One region of the Catenovulum adriaticum genome, then DNA from elsewhere that is predicted to be linked to it. Evidence: predicted binding sites of a transcription regulator. Region 1 holds the regulator's gene; each other region holds the start of a gene.

Evidence for each region. The regulator sigma-54, encoded in region 1, starts transcription at its own class of promoters, with help from an activator protein. The targets are predictions, from matches to a motif close to GTTGGCACGNNNNTNGNNT.
Region 2: OLW01_RS00145 (TorF family putative porin) is a predicted target of sigma-54. The motif match lies at 3,474-3,492, and genes of this name have one in related genera.
Region 3: OLW01_RS16295 (DUF2726 domain-containing protein) is a predicted target of sigma-54. The motif match lies at 3,559-3,577, and genes of this name have one in related genera.
Region 4: OLW01_RS03375 (ANTAR domain-containing response regulator) is a predicted target of sigma-54. The motif match lies at 2,326-2,344, and genes of this name have one in related genera.

Annotation. Positions count from the first base shown of each region.
Region 1 covers NZ_CP109965.1:358,225-364,231, forward strand. Annotated here, with positions in the region: gene mgtE (magnesium transporter) at 1-1,147, opposite strand, end outside; gene OLW01_RS01500 (HPr family phosphocarrier protein) at 1,296-1,571, opposite strand; gene rapZ (RNase adapter RapZ) at 1,586-2,443, opposite strand; gene ptsN (PTS IIA-like nitrogen regulatory protein PtsN) at 2,449-2,895, opposite strand; gene hpf (ribosome hibernation promoting factor) at 2,895-3,182, opposite strand; gene OLW01_RS01520 (RNA polymerase factor sigma-54) at 3,207-4,715, opposite strand; gene lptB (LPS export ABC transporter ATP-binding protein) at 4,715-5,440, opposite strand; gene lptA (lipopolysaccharide transport periplasmic protein LptA) at 5,440-5,937, opposite strand; gene lptC (LPS export ABC transporter periplasmic protein LptC) at 5,927-6,007, opposite strand, start outside.
Region 2 covers NZ_CP109965.1:35,079-41,085, reverse strand. Annotated here, with positions in the region: gene uvrA (excinuclease ABC subunit UvrA) at 1-2,400, shown strand, start outside; gene rpe (ribulose-phosphate 3-epimerase) at 2,513-3,184, opposite strand; gene OLW01_RS00145 (TorF family putative porin) at 3,549-4,193, shown strand; gene OLW01_RS00140 (DUF2970 domain-containing protein) at 4,614-4,814, shown strand; gene OLW01_RS00135 (Dam family site-specific DNA-(adenine-N6)-methyltransferase) at 4,829-5,680, opposite strand; gene OLW01_RS00130 (SPOR domain-containing protein) at 5,680-6,007, opposite strand, start outside.
Region 3 covers NZ_CP109967.1:59,260-65,266, reverse strand. Annotated here, with positions in the region: gene OLW01_RS16305 (methyl-accepting chemotaxis protein) at 1-1,889, shown strand, start outside; gene OLW01_RS16300 (class II glutamine amidotransferase) at 2,062-2,829, shown strand; gene OLW01_RS16295 (DUF2726 domain-containing protein) at 2,876-3,481, opposite strand; gene OLW01_RS16290 (tRNA-uridine aminocarboxypropyltransferase) at 3,638-4,351, shown strand; gene OLW01_RS16285 (sugar kinase) at 4,419-5,348, opposite strand; gene OLW01_RS16280 (HU family DNA-binding protein) at 5,688-5,981, opposite strand.
Region 4 covers NZ_CP109965.1:753,585-759,591, reverse strand. Annotated here, with positions in the region: gene trmB (tRNA (guanosine(46)-N7)-methyltransferase TrmB) at 1-88, shown strand, start outside; gene OLW01_RS03385 (sugar porter family MFS transporter) at 242-1,681, opposite strand; gene OLW01_RS03380 (SDR family oxidoreductase) at 1,808-1,960, opposite strand; gene OLW01_RS18470 (SDR family NAD(P)-dependent oxidoreductase) at 1,968-2,141, opposite strand; gene OLW01_RS03375 (ANTAR domain-containing response regulator) at 2,383-2,988, shown strand; gene OLW01_RS03370 (di-heme-cytochrome C peroxidase) at 3,359-4,117, shown strand; gene OLW01_RS03365 (di-heme-cytochrome C peroxidase) at 4,147-5,457, shown strand.

The DNA of each region.
Region 1 (6,007 bases):
CGCCAACAATACCAGCAATAAGTACAGCCCAAATGATCCCGTTTAAAAAACCGATGGTAAGCTCTTTTAGTAATAGACTTCTGGTATTTGTTGGTAATACTTGGCCCAGGGCCATTGCTCTAATGACTAGTGTTAACGTTTGATTACCAGCTACCCCACCCATGCTTGGCACTATGGTATTTAAAATAGCTAATACGGCAAGTTGACTTAAAATATCTTCGAAAAAATTAGAAACAGTGGCAGCCAACAACGCAGTTAATAGATTAACGCCTAACCAAATTGAACGCTTTTTAGTACTTTGCACTACGGGCGCGAAGGTATCTTCTTCATCATCGAGACCCGCCATGCTCATCATAGAGTGCTCAGCATCTTCACGAATAATATCGACCATATCATCAATGGTGATCCGGCCTAATAAATGATTTTGCTCATCGACGACTGCAGCTGAAACCCAGTTGTAACGTTCAAATTGCTGTGCAGCTTCAGTTTCAGGCATAGTGGCAGCAATTGGGTTAACTTCTGTATTCATTAATTGGGCAATTAATAAATCAGGTCTAGATGTGACAAGCTGGTTTAAGCTAACTTCACCAATTAAAATATCATCTTGATCAACCACATATAAACTGTCGGTATTTTTAGGCAACTCCGCACGCATTCTTAAATAACGCAGTACAACTTCTACGGTTACGTCTGGTCTGATCGTTACCGTATCTGTATTCATTACCGAGCCCGCAGTAAATTCTTCGTAGGCTAGGGCGGCTTCTGCTCTGTGTCTATCTTGATGATCAAGTGAATTTAGTACTTCTTGGTAGAGTTCATCAGGTAAGCTTCGGAGTACTTGTGCTAGGTCATCCGTGTCCATGCCTTCGGTTGCTTCTGCAACCGCTTCTGGCATCATTTGACGAACAATGCTGGTTCTTACATCTTCACTGAGTTCTTCTAGTATTTCACCGTGAAACTCTGAATCAATTAATTGCCAAAATGCAAAACGGGTTTTTACAGGCGTTGACTCTAAAATAAAGGCAACATCAACCGCCGGCATATTATGCAGCGCATTACGAACATGAACAAACATTCCGCGATTTAACGCCGCGGTTAATTCAAGTAATGTTTGATTAGATAAGCTATGCTCGTAGGCTTCTGGCATTTTTCTTGTTATGCTCCCGGTGCAGGTTAAGAGAGGAATGTTTGTTCTATGGCGATTTCAAATGCTTTGTCTATAGTCTACCTAAAGTGTTAAAAAATGGCTATATAAGAAATGCTTAGATAACCTTAACTCGGGTTAAGGTTGTCTATTATTCGCCTTCATTAAATCTGGCGTTTATTAAATTTTCGACCGCATCAAGCGCTGCCGCTGCATCTTCGCCTTCACATTGCACTTGAATTTCACAGCCTGTTGCGCCAGATAATAATAACAATCCCATCACGCTGTTGGCGCTAGCCGTTTTACCTTCGCAGGTAATTTCAATTTTGCTTTGGTAAGTTTGAGCCAGTTGCACTAGCTGAGTGGCAGCTCGAGCGTGTAAACCTAATTTATTTTTAATAAAAAGCGTTTTAGAGGCTTGGTTCATATGGTTTTTCTTATTTAGTGTTTAGATTGCTCACGATGCACAATAGAAACGTCTGATTGTGATGCGGCAAAATACCAGCCCAGTTCTTCAGCAATATAGACAGATCTATGCTTGCCGCCAGTACAGCCTATGGCTACAGTCACATAGCTGCGATTATTTTGTTCTAGCATAGGTAGCCAAGATTCAATACAGTCAGTGATTTTGTTGATAAAGCCTTTGACTTCATCATGATTTTTTAAAAATGCTTGGACGGGTTTATCTAAGCCGGTCATGGGCCTGAGCGATTCATCCCAATGAGGATTAGGTAAAAAGCGGGCGTCAAACACATAATCAGCGTCAGTAGGAATACCATATTTAAAGCCAAAAGATTGAAAAACCAATTTTAAATGGCCTGCTTTTTTATTTAATACTTTGTTCGTAATTATTTTATTTAAATCATGGATGCTAAGTTCGCTACTATCGATAAAAAGGTCGCTTATTTCTCTAATTGGGCTTAACAGCTCACCTTCTTCTTTTATGGCTTCATCCAAACTTAAACTGGCTTGAGTGATAGATAAAGGGTGCATTCGTCTAGTTTCAGAATAGCGTTTAAGCAAAGTTCTGTCGCTGGCATCCATGTAAACAACAATAATATCACTGGATGCTTTAAGTTGAGCAATAATTTGAGCTAAATCATGCTGCCAGTCTGATAAGTTTCTGATATCTAGGTTAAGTGCAACATGTGTATATTTACCTTTTAATGCTTCAGGTAAAAATGGCAATAATTGTATTGGGATATTATCAATACAATAAAAACCAGCGTCTTCTAGTTGGTCTAGCGCGGTCGATTTTCCTGAGCCTGAACGGCCGGATAATATGACAAGCTGTTGCATTATGCTTATTCCGTAATAGCTTGATATAGCTCTTGGTTGGTTTGTGCTGTTCTGATTTTTTTTAAAATCGCTTTGTCAGAAAGTTTTTCTGCGACAGCCGCAAGGGATTTTAAATGCGCTTTACATTCTGCTTCAGGTACTAGTAAGGCAAAAAATACATTCACTGGTTGGTTATCAATTGCATCGTAGCTAATTGCAGTTTCTGCTGTTATTAATACCGCAACCGTTTGATCTGAATGAGCTAATCGGCCATGGGGTAGGGCAATGCCATTACCTATACCTGTGCTGCCTAACCGTTCACGTTGCATAAGCGCATCTAAAATTTCTTGTTCTGGAACTGCGGTGAGTTGCTTAGCCGCAATTTGACTGATGAGTTCTAGTACTCGTTTTTTACTGGTTACAGGGACTGCACTAGCAGTGCAGTCCAAGCTTAAAAAAGATTGAATATCCATTAATGATGCTTCATTTTCTCTTTGTGTTTAATGACTTGTCTATCAAGTTTATTGATAAGGGAATCAATTGCAGCATACATATCGGTATGCTCGGCATTGGCGAATACTTCTCCGCCTGATAAGTGTAAGGTTGCTTCAGCAGTCTGGCTTAGCTTCTCAACATTCAGGATAACATGCACATTGTTGATATGATCAAAATGGCGTTCTAGCTTGGCAAACTTGGTATCGACATAATCACGTAATGCAGTTGTGATATCGACATGATGACCAGTTAAATTGATTTGCATAGACTTTTCCTTCTGGTTTACAGCCTACAATAGGCTTTTTCGTTGATTAGATGGCGGAATAGATAGCGACTCTCGGTATTTAGCAATGGTTCTACGAGCCACTTTTATACCTTGGTCGGCTAGCAATTCAGCTATCTTGCTATCACTTAACGGCTTTGCTGGGTTTTCAGCAGAAACAAGTTTTTTGATAAGTGCCCTAATCGCGGTCGATGAACACTCCCCACCGTTTTCAGTGCTGACATGGCTTGAGAAGAAATACTTCAATTCAAAAATACCGGCTGGAGTATGTAAGTATTTTTGCGTTGTTACTCGTGAAATAGTTGATTCGTGCATTTCTACTTCTTCGGCAACATCATTCAGCACCATAGGTTTCATGGCTTCTTCGCCATGTTCAAAAAAATCTTGTTGTTGTTTTACAATACAACGCGCAACTTTAAGTAAAGTCTCATTTCGGCTTTCTAAACTTTTTATAAACCATTTGGCTTCTTGCATATGTGAGCGAATAAACTGGCTATCGGCCGTATTACGAGCTGTTTTTGACATAGCTGCATATTCTGCGTTTAACCTAAGTTTAGGCACACTTTCTGGATTTAGCTCTACAATCCATTTATTTTTTATCTTTTTAACTGAGACGTCAGGCACAATGTATTGAGCCTCTTCTGCGACAACGCTATTACCCGGTCTTGGGTTTAACGATTGTATCAGCTTCATGATTTGTTTTAAGTCATCTTCTTTTAGCTTGGCTTTTCTTAATAACGTTCGATAATCACGGTTGCCTAGTAGGGCAATGTAATTTTTGATGACTAACTTAGCTTCATTTAGCCATGGTGTGTCGTCAGCGAATTGGTTTAATTGAATTAATAAGCACTCTTGTGTGGTTCGAGATGCGACACCTATCGGGTCAAATACTTGAATGCGTTTAAGTACGCACTCTACCTCATCTAACTCTACTTCTTCATTGCCTAAGCTTTCTAAAATATCTTCTGCGCTGACAGTCAGGTAGCCTGAATCATCAATTGCATCAATGATGGCTATGGCGATGCCACGATCGAGTGGAGAAAAGGGGGTTAAATCCATTTGCCATAAAAGGTGATCTCGGATCGAGTCTATGGTTTCGCCTTGGTAAACGGTATCTTCATCTGAGCTGTAGTTGCTTGAACTTGAATTACTGCTACTGCCTTGAGTGAAATGGTCGTCCCATGTGCTATCAGTTGGTAGTTGATCGGGAATATCCTGATTAGTCATTTCATCATGACTATCACGAACCGAATATTCATCTTGTTCGCCGTTTTCTTGGTTGTTATTTTCTTTGCGGTTTTGATCTTCTTTTTGTTTTTTGGTCTGGTTATATTCTTCAAGCGATTCGAAGTCGTCCTGTGGTTCATCCGTTTCTAAAAGCGGATTGCCATCAAGCGCTTCTTGAATTTCTTGTTGTAGGTCTAACGATGACAGTTGCAGTAGACGAATCGCCTGCTGCAATTGAGGAGTCATGGTTAAATGCTGACCAAATTTTAACTGAATTGATTGCTTCATTATAATTTAAACTGCTCGCCTAAATATACATCTCGGACTTGCTGGTTGCTTAGCACTTGTTCTGGGCTGCCCGATGCAATAAGTTGCCCTTGACTCACTATATACGCTTTTTCGCAGACATCCAAAGTTTCTCTCACATTATGATCGGTAATTAAAACGCCTAAGCCTCTTTCTTTTAAATGAGTAATTATGCGTTTTATATCAATTACAGAAATAGGATCAACCCCTGCAAAAGGTTCATCTAATAAAATAAACTGTGGATCTGCGGCTAATGCTCTGGCTATTTCAACTCTACGCCTTTCACCACCGGATAAAGACATACCTTCACTATCTCGGATATGGGTAATATGAAACTCTTCTAGTAACTCTTCTAGTTTATCTTTCTTTTGCTGCTGGTTTATATCTTTTCGCATTTCTAATATGGAAAAAATATTTTGGGTAACCGTTAATTTTTTAAAAATAGATGATTCTTGTGGCAAGTAACCAACGCCTGAGCGTGCACGTTCATGCATTGGGTAATAGGTGATATTGGTATCGTCTATTAATACTTCGCCTTGGTCATTTTCGACCAAGCCAACAATCATATAAAATGTGGTTGTTTTACCGGCCCCATTTGGCCCTAGTAAGCCAACAATGCTGCCAGAATCGACAGACAAAGAAACATTTTTTACGACTTGCTTTTTTTTATACGCTTTTGCCAAATTATTTGCAATTAACTGTGCCATTAATCATCACTTTTTGGAGTTAGTACGGTTCTGACTCGGTTACCACTAGTTTGTTCGGATGAAGCCACTAATTTTTGGAGTGTTAAATTATATTCAATTTTATCACCACTCACTTGGCTACCTTGCTGTGCAATTTGTGCGTTACCCGTTAAGGTTAATATTCGATCGTCTACTCGGTAATGAATTTGATTTGCTTTGGCTGTTAGTACCGCGCCGTTTTCAAGCTCTTGTTGATAGTGCGCAGGGCTACCAGTTGCAATCAATATATCTTGATCTTGTTCAGGGTTTAGGCCTTTCAAAACTTGCAATTTGGATGATTGCATCAATAAAGAACCTTGTGACACTTCCACTTTGCCACTAAAGGTTAAGGTATTAGTTTTTATATCTAATTGTTGATTTTGCGCATCAATAACAATATTTTCCTTAAAATCTGATTCAAGGGCAAAGCTATTAAAATGTAGGGCAATTAGGCCTAGTACGAGCTGTTTATTTAACAAGATAAGTCGCCTGAACATGTTGAGTTAATTCAAATTCTTTAGTGTTTAGGTTGCCTTTTAATCCTTTTCC
Region 2 (6,007 bases), 320 kb from region 1:
TTACCTGCTGGTTCAAAGCTCATGTTACTGGCGCCGATCGTTAGAGGACGTAAAGGTGAACATATTAAAACCTTTGAAAACCTCGCAGCTCAAGGCTTTATTAGAGCTAGAGTAAACGGTGAAATTTGTGACTTGAGCGATCCCCCAACACTTGAGCTTCATAAAAAGCATAATATAGATGTAGTGGTTGATCGTTTTAAAGTGCGTGACGATTTGCAAACTCGTTTAGCTGAGTCGTTTGAAACCGCACTAGAGCTGGCAAATGGTATTGCTACATTAGCTTGGATGGATGATGCGCAGCAAGAAGAATTAGTATTCTCAGCCAATTTTTCATGTACCCAATGTGGTTACAGCATGGCTGAAATAGAGCCTAGAATATTCTCATTTAATAATCCTGCGGGGGCTTGTCCTACTTGTGATGGTTTAGGGGTCAAACAATTTTTCGATCCACACAGAGTTATTTCTAACCCTGAGCTTAGTTTGGCTGGTGGCGCGATCAAAGGTTGGGACAAACGTAGTTTTTATTATTTTCAAATGTTGAAAACACTAGCCGAGCATTATCAATTTGATTTAACAGCACCTTGGCAAAATTTAGACGAAAACGCTCAGCAAGTTATTTTATATGGCACAGGCAAACAAGAGCTTGAGTTTAATTACATGAATGACAGAGGCGATATTATTAGTCGTCACCATCCTTTTGAGGGCATTATTACCAATATGGAACGCCGTTATCGCGAAACTGAATCTAATTCAGTTAGAGAAGAGATGGCTAAATATTTAAACAATCAAGCATGCCCAAGCTGTCATGGGGCGCGCTTGCGTGAAGGCCCTAGAAATGTATTTATCAATGATGCTAACTTGCCACATATTACTGAGCTTTCTATTGAAGCCTGCCAAAGCTTTTTTACTGAGTTGAATTTAACCGGCCAAAAAGCGCAAATTGCCGATAAGATTTTAAAAGAAATCAACGATAGACTCGGTTTTTTAGTTAACGTTGGGCTTAATTATTTAAATTTATCACGCAGTGCAGATACGCTCTCTGGCGGTGAGGCGCAGCGCATTCGTCTGGCAAGCCAAATTGGTGCGGGCTTAGTTGGGGTAATGTATGTATTAGATGAGCCCTCAATTGGTTTACATCAAAGAGACAATGAACGCTTATTGAAAACCTTAACTCATTTACGTGATTTAGGTAATACAGTGATTGTCGTTGAGCACGATGAAGATGCGATTCGCAGCGCTGATCATATTTTAGATATTGGCCCTGGAGCTGGTGTGCATGGTGGTCAGATTGTTGCGCAGGGTTCTATCGACGACATACTAAAAAGTAACGACTCACTTACCGGTAAATACCTATCAGGTAAAAAACAAATTAATATTCCGGCCGAGCGAAACCCACATCAAGATAAATGGATTGAGCTAAAAGGCGCATCTGGTAACAATCTAAAAAATGTAGATTTAAATATTCCGATTGGCTTAATGACTTGCATTACAGGGGTCTCTGGGTCAGGTAAATCCACGCTAATCAATGATACCTTATTTAGCTTGGCTCAAACCCAACTAAATAAAGCTAGTACGAACAAACCAGCGCCTTATTCAAGTATTGCGGGCTTAGACCATTTAGATAAAGTAGTTGATATTGACCAAAGCCCAATTGGCCGCACACCCAGATCAAACCCAGCCACTTATACCGGTATTTTTACGCCTATTCGTGAGTTATTTGCCGCGACTCAAGAAGCAAGATCTCGAGGCTACAAGCCAGGCCGTTTTAGTTTTAATGTGAAAGGCGGTCGCTGTGAGGCTTGCCAAGGTGATGGCGTTATTAAAGTTGAAATGCACTTTTTGCCGGATGTTTATGTGCCTTGTGATGTTTGTAAAGGCCAACGCTATAACCGCGAAACATTAGAAATAAAGTATAAGCAAAAAAACATTCACGAAACCTTAGATATGACAGTAGAAGATGCTCGTGAGTTTTTTGGTGCTGTGCCAGCAATTGCACGCAAATTACAAACCTTAATGGACGTTGGGTTAAGTTATATTCGATTAGGTCAAGCGGCGACCACCCTATCGGGTGGTGAAGCACAGCGGGTAAAGTTAGCCCGAGAACTTTCAAAGCGAGATACAGGCCAAACTCTATATATATTAGATGAACCCACTACTGGTTTGCACTTTTACGACATTGAGCAACTGTTAGCTGTATTGCACCGGCTTAGGGATCACGGTAATACTGTGGTTATTATTGAGCATAATCTAGATGTGGTAAAAACAGCCGATTGGATTGTTGATTTAGGTCCTGAAGGGGGTCACGGAGGCGGCGAGATTTTATTTAGTGGTACCCCAGAAGATTTATGCAATGAGAAAAGATCTCACACTGCTAAGTTTTTAAAGCCTATGTTGGGATAATTTAGGATTTAGGATTTAGGATTTAGGATTTAGGATTTAGGATTTAGCAGGCTAAAAATACTTTTGAATTATCCAAGTGTTTTTAGCCTGTCGCTCGCCTTTAATTATCTGGCTATCTGGCTTTAGCTAACTCAGCTCGCATTTCATCAATTGCGGTTTTATAGCTGTCTGCACCAAAAATAGCGGTACCAGCAACAAACATATCTGCCCCCGCTTCAGCGACTTCTGCTATATTATTCGTTTTTACGCCACCGTCGACTTCAATTCGGGTATTTAAGCCTAATTCATTAATACGAGCTCTAAGCTGTCTAATTTTATCTAACGTGTAAGGAATAAATGACTGCCCACCAAAACCAGGGTTTACCGACATAAATAATACATGGTCTAATTGAGGCAGCACATAATCTAACACCGATAAAGGCGTTGCTGGGTTTAATACTAAGCCTGCTTTAATACCGCGATCTTTAATTAAATTAATTGAGCGATCTACATGGCGACTCGCCTCTGGATGAAAACTGATATAGTTTGCTCCTGCATCTGCAAATTGATTAATTAAGTCATCAACAGGTTCAACCATTAAGTGCACGTCAAAGTCAGCTTTAACGCCATATTTTACCAGCGCATCTAAAACCGCAGGACCAAAAGTTAAATTAGGTACATAGTGATTATCCATTACATCAAAATGAATAATATCAGCCCCAGCTGCAACGACATTTTCTACTTCTTCACCTAAACGAGCTAAATCAGCGGCCAAAATAGAAGGCGCAATTAAATAAGGATTCATATCCAACCTATTAAGAAGATTAATAACAATTAAAAGCTATTTTACACAAGCTTGGCTATGGCGCAAATGACAAAATAAAATCTCTAAGGCTTAAAAAGGTGCAATTAATTAACAATTATACCGCGTCGCACTAAAACAAAACATGGCTTATTACTGATTGCACCATTTTAGAACAAAATCAGTAGTGATTTTATAATTTAAGTGCTATAACGCATCAGCGCAGTTCAATAAAAACCTTAAAAAGCTTTTAAATCAAAGACTTTAAAGTTTTTTTTAAGGAAATGAAAAAATAGGCACAGGGGTTGCAATTACCTTTGCAGCACATTTAGTTTTGAATTAAAAAAATCCAATTGGGAGAACTAGCATGAAAAAAACATTAATTGTCGCTTCAATTTTAGGTGCAGTATCAGCAATGTCTTCAACTTCAGCAATGGCGGTTGACGGTCTATCTGCAAATGCTGCAGTTACTTCAAACTACTTCTGGCGTGGTATGACTCAAACAGCTGACGCTGCTGCTGTTTCTGGCGGTATTGATTATGCTGCTGAATCTGGTTTTTATGCAGGTACTTGGGTATCTAACCTTGCTAACGACACAGAAACTGACCTTTATTTAGGTTTTTCAGGTGAAACTGACAGCGTTTCATACGATGTAGGTTATGTTTATTATAACTACGCTAATCCAGGTCAAGAGTTAGATTTTGGTGAAATATACGGTAGCGTTACCTTTGGTGCGTTAACTTTAGGCTTAGCAGTATTAGCTAATGAAGAAGCTGGTGATTTCGATTTTGGTGATTCAACTTATGTTTCTGCTGATTATGCAGTTGAAGTTGCACCAGGTTTAGAAGCTGCATTCCACATTGGTTCATACGATGGTGACTTCGCAGTTGAAGGTGTTGATATTGGTGCATCTCTATCTAAAGACGGTTTCACTTTTGGTATAATTGAATCAGACCGCGATGGCCAAAACTTAGAAGCTTATGTTTCTTATGCGGTTGATTTCGACTTATAAGTTGATTCGAATATACCAACAACAAAGTTAAGCATATTTAGCCCGCGATTGCGGGCTTTTTTATGCCTGTGATACATCACTTAAAATAATATATAACCTCAACTCAGATTAAGGTGTATTCTAACTAATTAAATGACTTAACCTTATCGCTTTGCATGGTTTCTAACGAAATTTTTTTGCGTGGACAAGGCAAATTCACGCCTCAGTAGCTAGTCTCGGCTTTGGTTCCGACACCGCTCTACTTCTCCCCGTCCCTGGGGTGGTATATTAGGGAATTTAACGCAGTCCGCGTGAAAAAGGCCGTTTAAAACATATTCATTAAACCGAGTTGAAGTTATATAGCACTCATATTTAGCAAACCCCTTCACTGAGCTAAGTTTTGTCTATACTAAAATATGACTTTAGTTACGGATAGTTAATATGAGTAAAACGTTAAGATGGCTTGAATACCTGTTATCCAGTATTGCGGCGCTAATGGGGGTACAAAGTCAGAAAAACAGAGAGGCTGATTTTAAGCAAAAGTCAGCGTTTGGCTTTTTGATTAACGGTATTGTTTTAGTTGCTATATTTATATTATTGCTCATCGCAGTCGTAAAGTTAGCAATTAGCTTAGCGACTTAAGTGATGAAACCGGCCTAGCCTGTGATAATAGGTTGCTTTATTCTCTTTACTTTATACAAAGCTAAAACTTCTTTTACGGCCTGACGGGTGCCTGCGTTTTGACTAATTACTCGTGATACATTTTGTGTTTTAATTTTTGCAGGTAAGTATAAATTACGAACAATCGGCGTATCATGATTGCTAATGAGCACAGTATTCTTCCCTTCGTGTGATAACTGCTGAGCTGTGTCGGCTAATCGCTTTTGATCATGGATATTAAAACCTGATTTTGCATACTGAGTAAAATTAGCAGTTTCACTCAAGCTAATATAAGGGGGATCGCAATATATAGCACTGCCCTTTGGCGCGCTACGCATGCAAGTTTCAAAATCCACTAAGGTGAACTCAGCTTTTTGAGATTTCTTAGCAAAGTAATACATTTCATGTTCTGGAAAGTAAGGCTTCACATAACGCCCAAAAGGCACATTATAAAACCCTGAATTATTATAACGACAAAGACCGTTATAACCGTGACGGTTTAAGTAGGTAAATAAAATAGAGCGTCGGTAGGTATCTTTTTCCTGATTAAATTCAGCTCGAATCTGATAATACGCATCTTCTTGATTGTATTTACTTTGGTACATAAGCTTACAATCTTGAATAAAAGCTTCAGGTGTTGCTTTTAAATGTTGATACAGTGCAATCAAATCAGGATTAATATCATTTAAAATATAACGTTCGAAATTACTATTTAAAAACACAGAGCCCGCTCCTACAAACGGCTCAACTAATGTTTTGCTGCGTTTAGGTAAGAGTTCAACTATTGATTCTACTAGCGAGTATTTACCGCCAGCCCATTTTAAAAATGCTCGTGTTTTTTTCAAAATTATTTCTTTTTCGCTATTAACTGAGCAATTGCAGCAACGGGTTTTGCAAAAGCGCCAGCGTTTTTAATTGAACCCGGTAACGTATTTATGGCAGCTAATGCCGTTTGGTGAGTTGGATAAATGCCATAAGTCACTCCAAACCTTTGTTCACTCTCATAAACTTTTAGCTTGGCTGGTTCAGCTAACGTTTGAATGTCAGGTGACGCTAAAAACTCATCCAAAACGGATTCAGAGCTAACCAAGGTGAGCTGAATAACGTATTGTTTAGGGTTTTGCTGTTGATACCATAGGTTATCATAATAACCGAGGTTAGGCTCAGCTTGCTGC
Region 3 (6,007 bases), on a different replicon from region 1:
CAACGCCCTACATAAATGCCACGCTAAAAGAAACCTTTTATAGCAGGTTGTATATAGATAGCTCAGCTGAAACAACAAACTTATATAAAAATAAAATGCTAGACGCGCGTCGCCTTGCTAAACAAAAAGAAGCTGACTATTTAACCTTTATTAATCAACAAGCCCAATCACTTTCGAAATTTAAGGTTTTAGACGCACAGATTAACAACCTTAAAGTCATGATAAATAATTTCCAGTATTACCGCCAAGCGGCTGATCAAAAAGTCCATATGAGCTCAAATTTTAAAACGCAACTGGGTAAGGACATACATACTATGTATGAAATGACCACCTTTATCCGCAGCCTGTTATTAAGCTTGAGCGAAATTGTCGTTATTTCAACTCAAGACGAAGCTTTAGGAAAACTAGCTAATGCTTATTACTATATTGTTGCGGCTAACGTAGAAAACAGCCTTCATAATAACTTTATTTTTACCGCAAAAAATATGACATTAGATGTTTATATTTATGGCGAAATTTTTAGAAGTGCCACAAAAACACAAAGTAATTTAGAACTATTTAGAAGCTTTGCATCTGAAACTGCATTAAATGCTTACAATAAAATGGTCAGCAACCCAGATTATAAAACAGCTGAAAAAATTGCACTACAAGCTCGTAGTAATATCTATAAAACCGTCAATAAGCCATTAACTATTGACAACGCTATTGACTGGGACTCGATCACTTCTAATGTTTTCGACATATATAACGAAACCACTCATATAGTGTCTGATGAGCTAGTGAAAACTAAAAATACCCTACTGGCCGAATCGCAATTTTTAGTTTATCAAACGTTCGCTTTTTTGATTATTTTAGTTGTCATAATCAGTTTGGTTTCTTATTTAATTGCACGCAGTATTACTAACCCACTTAAAACAGTTGTTAAATCTTGTACCGAATTAGCGAATACTAAAGATATGTCGATTAAGTTAGAAGATTCAGGAAAAGATGAATTAGCAGAATTGTCTAGCAGCTTTAATCGATTAATTAGCAGTTTTAATCACACCTTAAAGGGCGTCATTATTGAAGCCCAAACCATTCAAAATACAACGAATATCGTTAGCGGCGCAATGAATGAATCATCAGAGCTATCTAACCGTCAATTAGAGGCAACAGACAGTATCTCAGTCGCAATCAATCAAATGACAGCGACTATCAAAGAAGTGGCGAATATGGCAAGCACCACATCAGATACTGTGCATAAAGCTCATGAAATCTCAATTAACAGTGCCAAAAATGCACATACCAGTAAACAAACCATGGAAAACTTAATTGAGGAATTAGGCCACACTAGCCAAGTGGTAGGGGCGTTAAACGATGAAGCTGCACTTATTGGCAATGTGCTCAATGTGATCCAAGGTATCGCCGAGCAAACTAATTTATTAGCTTTAAACGCAGCCATTGAAGCTGCCCGAGCGGGCGAACAAGGCAGAGGGTTTGCAGTAGTCGCAGACGAAGTTAGAAGTTTAGCAAGCCGAACACAAGAGTCGACAGAACAAATAAAAAGTCAAATTGAAACCTTGCAAAATGGCGCTGGCAATGCAACAGATAAAATGAACGTATTACAAACAGAAGGCAATAAAGCCATTCAGCTCGTTGTCGAGAATGCACAAGCTTTTGAAGTTATGAAAACAGAGCTTGATCAAATTATGCAAATGGCAGTACAAATTGCCACCGCTGCTGAAGAACAAACCAGCGTATCAAATGAAATTAATGAACGAATTATCGCCATCAGAGACGATGCCGATAAAGTCACTCAAAAAACCACAGACACACAAAAAGCATCATTTGAACTTAAAGAGACAGGCGAAAAATTAAATAATTACATCAACGAATTTGATACACACTAAACAATACCTGACTTTGCTCACCAAACCAGCTGTCAAAATTAACTTGGCAGCTGCTCACCCCTTAAACAAAATCCATTAAATCAAGCTTGCCTTTACCAGCCGGGTATTGAACAATACGCACATTAAATTATTTTTCCAACGCGAAATACATCAAATTAAGAGCAATAAATAAATGTGTGAATTGCTGGGTATGTCGGCTAATGTGCCGACGGACATTTGCTTTAGTTTTTCTGGTTTGTTAGAACGAGGAGGCAATACTGGTCCACATAAAGATGGATGGGGCATTACATTTTATGAAGGTAAAGGCTGTCGGACGTTTAAAGATCCTGAGCCTAGCTGTCGGTCTGAAATCGCGAAATTGGTAAAAGCCTACCCTATTAAAAGTGTATCTGTGATCAGTCATATTAGACAAGGTAACCGAGGACCGGTCTGTTTAGAGAATACTCACCCTTTTACACGTGAACTTTGGGGGCGTGAAATTACATTTGCTCATAACGGCCAACTATCCAATTATCAAGATTTACAACCCGAACATTACCGACCAGTGGGCAATACAGACAGTGAATTGGCGTTTTGTTGGTTGCTAGATAAAATCCGGCAAAAATATCCAAGTTGTCCATCAAATATGACAGACGTATTTCGCTACGCTGCTAAATTATCACAAACGCTACGCGAAAAAGGCGTTTTTAATATGCTACTCACCGATGGTGTTTATGTACTAGCTTATTGCTCTAACAATTTACAATGGATCACACGCCGTGCGCCATTTGGCAAAGCAACATTAATTGATGCAGATATGATGATTGATTTTCAAAAAGAAACCGGCCCAAATGATGTGGTAACGGTGATCGCAACTAGGCCACTGACAAACGATGAACGCTGGAAAAAAATGCAACCCGGTGAATCTGCATTATTTAAATTAGGCGAGCTAGTTAGCTAAAATAACAAACCCTGAAAATGCGTTCAGGGTTGATTCAAAATACGGATTAAGCAACTGCCGCTTGTGAACGACCACCTTGAGTGACATTAATATCACGTAAAGGCTTAATAGGCCGTGTAGGGCCGCGTGAAGCCGCTTTATGAACATTTAATGGCGATAATTGGCTCGCCCCCATTTTTCCGGCTAAGCAAGCACGTATTTCAGATGACTTATAGCCAGCTCTTACTTTAATTCGCACATGTGCAACCCCTACGGTTTCTAGCGCGCCACGCACAAACCAATCGGCTTTCGCTTTGTAACCAACCTTTGATTCTGTATTAACTAAATCTATCGCGGCAACGGGTTCAAGCGTATGACGGTTGAGCAACACAAAATCAAGCGTTTTAGCCGATGCTTTTAATTTAGCCGCCTGTTCTGCTCTTTTATCCATACCTTGAGTCACTATTAGCATATCGGACAGCCTAACTCGATTGACCACTCTAAATTGATCACCCACTGCTTGCTCTAACTTAAGCATAAATGCACGTTCGGCTTCAGTAAACAGAGCTGGTTTTTTCTGATATGGAAAAGGTGTGCCGGTTTGCGTTAACCGAATCGCGACTGTTGCGACAACCACTAATACCAACATCATAATAATAATGACTAATTCCATAATCGACTCCACTGATAATATGTTGATCGCATCAAAATTTTGACGATCCGTTTATTTATTGACTGCTCCAGTGGTCAAAGCAAAGCTTGTGCCAAATACTTCAAGATTAATAAAAACAAGGTATAATCAGCCAATACGGCTTTTAATAAGACTATTATGCATAATTCATATTCGTTTTCTCAATTACGTACCAAACGACTTGCCAGAGCAACTCGACCTTTTTTGGCGCGAGGTATTTCTGTCGCTCGCTGTCAATCTTGTCATTTAGCACAATTTGCCTGCATTTGTAGCTGGAAACGTAAACTAAATATTCAAATGGATTTAGTATTATTGATGCATACAGATGAAATATTAAAGCCCACCAACACCGGCAAGTTAATTAGTGATATTTTGCCAAATAACTGCTTTGCATTTGAATGGTCTCGAACTGAACCTGAAAAAGCTTTACTTGCGCTGTTACAAGATCCCAACCGTTTCGTGGTGATACTGTACCCCACACAAGCCACCCGCACTGCTTATCAATCGCCGGTAAAGGCGGCGGGTAATAAAAAACTCACCCTTATTGTTATTGATGGTACTTGGCGACAAAGCAAAAAAATATTTAACTTAAGCCCTTGGTTACAGCCTTACCCCACTTTAGATTTAAGCTTAAATCAACAAGCCAGTTACGAGCTACGTAAAGCCCCTCACGCTCATCAGTTGTCGACTGCTGAAGCAACAGCTCAGGCTTTAAAACAATGCCAACAGCAAAATGCATCAGAGCTATTACACCATTATTTTAATGTATTTAACTTACATTACAGCGCAGCCAGAATAGGACAAACGCCCGCCCCTTCAATATCACATCAAGCGCTTGAGCAATATCCATAAAAAAAGCCACTCGTTTTAAATGAGCGGCTTGTTATTTATCAATATTATACTTGTGAGTAGAGGACTACTATCCAGCTTTAAAAGTCTGTTGATAAATTTCATTATCCATAATAGCTCCAGGGTGCTGCACAACTTCTCTGGCAACTGAATCTGCGTTTTTGATCGCATCAACTTGGCTGTTTTTTGCTACTCGAGAGATTAAATAGGTGCCCGCAAATGAATCACCTGCCGCAGTTGAATCAACTTGCTTAGGCGCTGGGTTAAAAGGTACATGGCAAGACTCATCACCGCTAAACCCATAAACACCGTCTTTACCTGCTTTGATCACATATTCATACACACCATTTTGTTGCATAAATGACTGCACGTCTTCCACACTATTATGTTCAAATAATTCTTCGTGTTCGTCTAAGCCTGGTAAAACAATATCGCTCACTTGATAAGCTTTAACTATCCATTCAATGGCATGAGCTTGATTACGCCACATTTTAGCTCGGTAATTTGGGTCAAACGCAATCTTGCTTCCTTTGGCTTTTAGTTTTTCTAACACATCAAACAAGCCTGCTTTATCTTCGTCCGATAAAATAGCCAGCGAAATACCACTAAAAAATACGCAATCGGCTTGAGGCAAGGTATCAGCGCCACCTTGTGCCACTAATAACTTAACCATTTGAGTAGCGGCAGATGCGCTTCTCCAGTAAGTGAACGAACGCTCACCCGTATCATCAGTTTGAATAGCATAAATACCAATATTGGCTTGTTCTGTGGTTAACACACTATCGGTCGCCAAATTTTCGCTTTTCAAATAATCTAACATTTGAACGCTGAACATATCTTGGCCTACCGCAGAATAAAAGTGCACATCAATTTCAGGCTGCCAACGTTTAGCATAAATGGCAGCGTTTAGGGTATCGCCCGCATATTTATGAATTAACTGCTGTTCAGAGTTTAACTTTAACTCCACCATGCCTTCACCTAGTGCTAATAATGAGCTCATGTATCTCCCTAGAATTGATTCGGATTAGAATATTAAAATAGCGAAAGCGCAGACTGTTATCATTAAACCTTATGCGTTTCATCATTATTATTTAGCTATTTTAATGCAGGTAAGAATAATCTTCTACAACTTGCCGCTTCAAATATAAAATTATCAGCATAACCTAAGATAATAGACGATAAATAATGGATAAATTAAACCACAAACTACAATTGTAAACAATTAATCAAAGAGAAAAGGTAGGCGGGAATATAAATTAAGACGTTAACAACAAGCCGGTATAAAAATGGATTAGTTGTTTAAACTCATTAAATTTAAACAACTAATCATAACAGCACATTAAGCGTTACAAGACTCTTTTAATGCTTTACCCGCTTTAAACGAAGGTACGTTAGCTGCTGCTATTTGGATAGTTTCGCCAGTTGAAGGGTTACGACCTTCACGAGCATTACGGTGCTTTAAGCTAAACGAACCAAATCCAATTAAATCGACACGACCGCCTTCAGATAATTCAGTCGTCACTGTTTCAATTAAAGATGAAAGTGCTTTGTTAGCGTCATTTTGAGAGATATCAGCCGATTCGGCAATTTGCTTCACGAGCTCCGATTTATTCATTTTATTTTCCTCATATATGCTTTGAGCAATAGAATTTATATAAG
Region 4 (6,007 bases), 400 kb from region 1:
AGAACACAGACCTTTAACTAAATTTGAAAAACGTGGCCAAAATTTAGGCCATGGCGTGTGGGATTTAATCTATAAAAAAGTAGATTAAATTTACGCAACCGTAACTCAGTTTAATGAATGCGTTTTTAATACATTAACTAACAGATTGTTACGGAATTAACCTTAAAACAAAAAAAGCCGCTCAAGTATGAGCGGCTTTTTTATTGTTTAACAAGCTAAAATTAACCGATAAGTTTGTAGCTTAACCCTGCATTTCTTCAAGCTCTTTACCTTTGGTTTCTTTAACCAACTTGAAAACAAAGACGGCTGAAATAGCTGCCGATATTGCATAAAAGCCATACGAGCCTGCCAAACCAACTGAACCTAACATAATTGGGAACGTCATTGTGATTGCAAAATTTGCAACCCATTGGAAAAAGCCTGCAACAGCTAAACCTAATCCTCGAATGCGGTTAGGGAACATTTCGCCTAACATTACCCACATAATGGGGCCCCAAGACATATTAAAGAAAATAACATACAAATTAGCAAAAATAAGCGCTAGCGTACCCATAGAATCAGATAATTGAGGCTGACCACTTTCACCTATTGTGGCAGTATTAAAGGCATAAGCTGCAACAGATAAAGTCACCGCCATGCCAATTGAACCAATCATTAATAATGGTTTACGACCAATTTTATCAACTAAAGCAATTGCGACTAAACAAGCGCCAATACTTAATGAACCCGATAAAATGTTAATAAATAGCGAATCGCTCTCTGAAAAACCAACCGATTGCCACAATACCGCACCGTAATAAAATACCACATTAATGCCAACAAACTGCTGGAAAATCGCAAGACCAATCCCAACCCAAACAATGGGTCTAATTTTGCTCGTAGCAGAGTCTAACAAGTCAGACATTTTAGGTTTATCTGACGATTGCGAAACGGTATGTTGAATTTCAGATAACTTTTGCTTAGCTTCTTGCTCACCATATAAACGAGTTAAAGTAGCTAGGGCTTTTTCATCTTTATGACGAGCAACTAAAAAGCGAGGACTTTCAGGAATTAAAAATAACGCTAGCAAAAAGATACTAGCCGGAATTAACTCAACCCAAAACATCCAACGCCAAGTTTCAAAGTTAAGCCACAACGGATTTAATGCCGAACCCGAAATATTCGCCAGTACATAGTTACTTAAAAAAGCAGAGGTTAAGCCCGAGATAATGGCCACTTGTTGAATAGTAGACAAACGGCCTCTGTAGCGTGCTGGTGCAACTTCACTAATATAAGCAGGTGTCATTACACTGGCTGCACCTACTGCTAAGCCACCAACAATGCGGTAAAAAATAAACCAACTAGAATCCGTTGAAATACCTGTACCCCATGCTGACAATAAAAACAAAAGAGCCGCAATAATTAACATAGTTTTGCGGCCATAAACATCAGCTAACCGACCTGCCGCAGCAGCGCCTACAGCACAACCTAGTAACATTGACGCAACATTAAAGCCGGTATTAACTGAGTCAGAATTAAACGCAACCTTAATGCCTTCAACCGTTCCGTTGATCACGCCACTATCGTAGCCAAATAAAAAGCCACCTATTGTTGCAATGCAACTAATCAAAATAATAAATGCTTTGTTTTCTGCTTGTGTGCCAACAAATTTACTATTTGCTGTTTGTTCTATTTGTGCCATTGAAGTGTCCTATGATTATTATCACAACAAAATTTAGAAGATAATATAACATTTAACATGAGCTTGTTAATGTAAAATATAATAACTTAGTAATAATATTTCATAAAAGAACCAAAAACAATCAAATTAAACCAAATTAAGCCCACCACCTGCCATTATAATTTTTCCCGTTAAATACGAGATCTCAAACAACATAGCCGCAATACCAGCAATATCTTCAGGTTCTGCGTATCGTTTCATAGGCGATTTATTTTTCCATAATGTCTGAGCGTCTTCCAATTGTCTGTCATTGGCGTATTAACCCCAGAACTATCGCGTTAACACGAATGTGTGGAGAAAGATTAAACGCCAATAATTTGGTCATATGGTTTAATGCAGCTTTACTTTCCGAATAAAGAACGGATGCACCTTTGGGACGAACGCCTGCATGTGATTGGGTCTGTTGATTTTTTGGGTGCAATATTGTTTAGATTAAAGCTTAACAATAAAACTTACCATAAACTCAAAACACATACACAAACCAACGCACGTATTTTGACTATATTCATGCAAATTGCCGTATTTCAGTGCAAAACGTTTCACCAATATGAGCCCATGCTGAATGAAAACCGCTAAAATAACCGCCTACAGCTTTAAAATAAGCATTAGGCGCACTTTTTGCTTAGCCTTATTTAAGTGATCAATAAACCTGTTAAGAGCATATGCAAAATCAATATAAATCAAATAATAGCAACGGATTAAAAGTTTTATTATTAATAGAACACCCTCACTATGACCATGATTTACAAAATGCATTATTGACCTGTGGTTATCATGTTTATCCAAGGCTAACGACTTGCTCAATATTAAAAGTAGTTGATGAGGTCATTCCTGATGTCATTATTTTAGATGTGGACAAACTCAGTAACGAAAGCATTCATAGTTTAGTTATTCTTAATCAAATTGATCCTAAACCTATGGTGGTTTTTACTGAATTTTCAGACCAAATTATGATCCAAAAATTACTTAACTCACAAATTAATGCTTATATTGTTGGCGACAAACTGCCCCATCATGTGGGCCCGACAATACAAGTCGCCATCGCGCGGTTCAAACAAGTACAATCATTGCAAAGTGAGCTTATCGAGACCAAGCGCAAACTCGATGGCCGAAAATGGATAGACAAAGCCAAAGGTATATTAATGCAGCATAAAGGGCTGTCTGAAGATCAAGCATATAAAACGCTGCGAAAAATGGCGATGGACAATAGCCAAAAAATGGACGATGTCGCTAAAAATATTGTGTCTGTGATGCAAGCTGTCAATTAAGCCTGTTTTGGCTGCCAATAATGTTATAAAAATTAACCGGATTTAATTTTGAAAAGGGTATAATATTCCGCAGGATAAAAATATTACTTGGGCGTGTTGATCTTTGCTGTATAAATTTTGTTCTAACTAAACGCTTTTTAATCGCGGCGCTGGTTTGTAGGCCTAGCGGGCTAAGTCAAAAACCAGCAACAAAGAGTAAAAAGCGTTTAGGACGAACCCTTCGGGCAGCGTTTGTGCGGCATTTCTACTGCCTCAGCACTCATTTATGTAGAACAACTACACTACAATCGTGCTTCATTGTATAAATACCGCACAACTCGCTGTAAAATCATACAGAAAAGATCAACACGCCCTAATAAACGGAGTTAGTATGCATACCCTTTCAAAGCTGGGCAAGCTAACAAAATGGCTAGCCATTGGCTTAATTATTTTAGCGATTGTAATTGCCATTTCAGCCAAAATTAAACACTACCAAAGATTTAAAGACAATAACGAATACCGCGGCGCAGATATAGTTAACAACAGTCAGTTTTTAGATAACTATCAAAAAATATATCCAAGCCCAGATTTTAAAAATTGGGAAACAAGTAAAAATTGGCAAGGTTGGTCGCCAGCGCAAAGCATGTGGTACTACAATGCCACTCAAGGGTCAGATTTATTACCTTATGACTTTTTCTTAAGTTTAGAGCAGTCCAACTCTCAATCTCTTTTTCGCGACAACCAACATATTGATCAATTTAGATATATTCCCCAACAAAAAACCAAATTAAACCCAGATGCTCTCCCATTAGGAATGGTGAAAGATGAATACCAAAATAAAAGCTATTTAGGGTTTACCTGCGCCGCCTGTCATACCAGCCAAATCGTTTATCAAGACACCGCAATTAGAATTGATGGCGGGCCTGCTATGGCTAACATGGATGGTTTTATGCGCGAGTTAGAAGTTGCGTTATCCATGACTTTAAATTCAGCTGAAAAACAACAACGCTTTGTTGAGCGCGTATTAGCGCTAGATATTAATTATGATAACAAAACCGCTATCGTTAAAGATTTAGCTTTTTACCAGCTACAAATCAGCTTATACAATTATATTAATACCAGCGACACTCATACGGATACGCTAGGTTAGATGCGTTTGGACGTATTTATAACCGCGTATTGCAGCACGTTATCAACAAAAAGCAACTCACAGCTGTCATTGAGCAAAGCTTTGACGCCGAGATGGCAGCACAATTAAAGCAACAGTTAGCTCAGCAATTAATTAGCTCTACCGACATGGTGCACCTATTTGATAAATTAGTTTCAACTTTTCACTTAACGGCTCACAATAATCAATTACCTCAAGACCTGGCCAAACTCAAAACGCTTAAACAAGCCCTATTTAATCAACCAGATGCACCTGTTTCATATCCATTCTTATGGGATATCGCGCAGCATGATTATGTACAGTGGAATGGCATAGCGGCCAATTCAGGCGTAGGGGCCATTGGCCGAAATTCAGGTGAAGTCATGGGCGTATTCGCCACATTAGACTGGCAAGAAACCGATCGTTCTAGTTTGGCAACTTGGATTGGCGGCCAGTCAAAACAAAACGAAAATGGTAAATTAATTAACTTTCGCTCTTCTATTGATGTGGATAATTTACGTTTATTAGAATCTCAGTTAGCGGAACTTACCTCACCAAAGTGGCCGGAAACCGTTTTACCTAAAATTGATCAGCAAAAAGCAAAACTCGGTAAAAAATTATTTAACCAACATTGCCAAAGCTGTCATCAAAACATTGAACGCGACAACCCATCACGCAAAATTGTCGCGCAAATGACCCAACTCGATAATATAAAAACCGACCGGAAAATGGCGTTAAATGGTGCAACTTACCAAGGTAAAAGTGGCATCTTAGAAGGCATTTATTTATCTACCGACGTGGGCAATATATTGATTCAAGAAGAAGCCGCCGTTGCCAGTATATTAACCTCAGCCACCAAAAATGTTGTTGCCACACCAGACCCAGATAAATGGGCCCCAACCCGCTTTTTTAACTGGATTTACAACTTAATGGTTACCGCATTTGATAACACCATAAAAAGCAGTGTGAAACGCGGCGACTATCAGCCTGATACAACCCAAAATCCGTATGCATCTTTACTGGCTTATAAAGCTCGGCCACTCAATGGTATTTGGGCAACGGCTCCTTATTTACATAATGGTTCAGTGCCCAGTTTATACGATTTACTACTGCCTAAATGTGAAGCGGATAACGATATACAAACCCAATGCAGGCCAAATCAATTTACCGTGGGTAGCCGATATTATGATCCCAAAAAAGTAGGTTTTATTAGCAGCGGTTATTTAGGTTTTGAATTTAAAACCGACAAAGTCGCCAATAGTAATGCCGGACACAATTACGCGACAACGCAGCTAAGCGATCCGCAAAGATGGCAATTAGTTGAATACATGAAAACACTATAAACAAGCTACCCCTTCTTAACACCAGGTAACACCAGACAAAAAAATCCCCTCAAGCCGCACAAACTTGAGGGGTACACTTAGGAGAACACATATAGTCCCTTGCGGGTTATTATTATAAAATTTTTAAATTGACCTAAAAAATTGAATAACTTGGTTCAAACCAATTTAGGGTATTGTGTCTAAATTAATCAACCAATAACAATTAAAAGCATCAATATTCAACATTCGGTCAAAATATCGACATTCGTTTTTACTAATTCAATTTTTAAAATGCAATTAGCTACTGTATCATTAACCGTTCTGCTTAAGTCCATGCCATAGTTAACCTAAAAGCTTGCAGGCGTTTATTTTTATTAGTAATTTATAACTAAAAAATAAGATAAAAATTCACACGCGTTTGCTAACACGTTAACGAATACATTGAATTTATAGGCTTTAAGTAAAGTTTAATCGGTTGGTGGAATAGCTTGTTTTAATATCAGTTTGAATACCGGTTTAACTAAGTATTAAGATAAAACAGCCATTAAAAATCAATTTGTGATTCAACAAT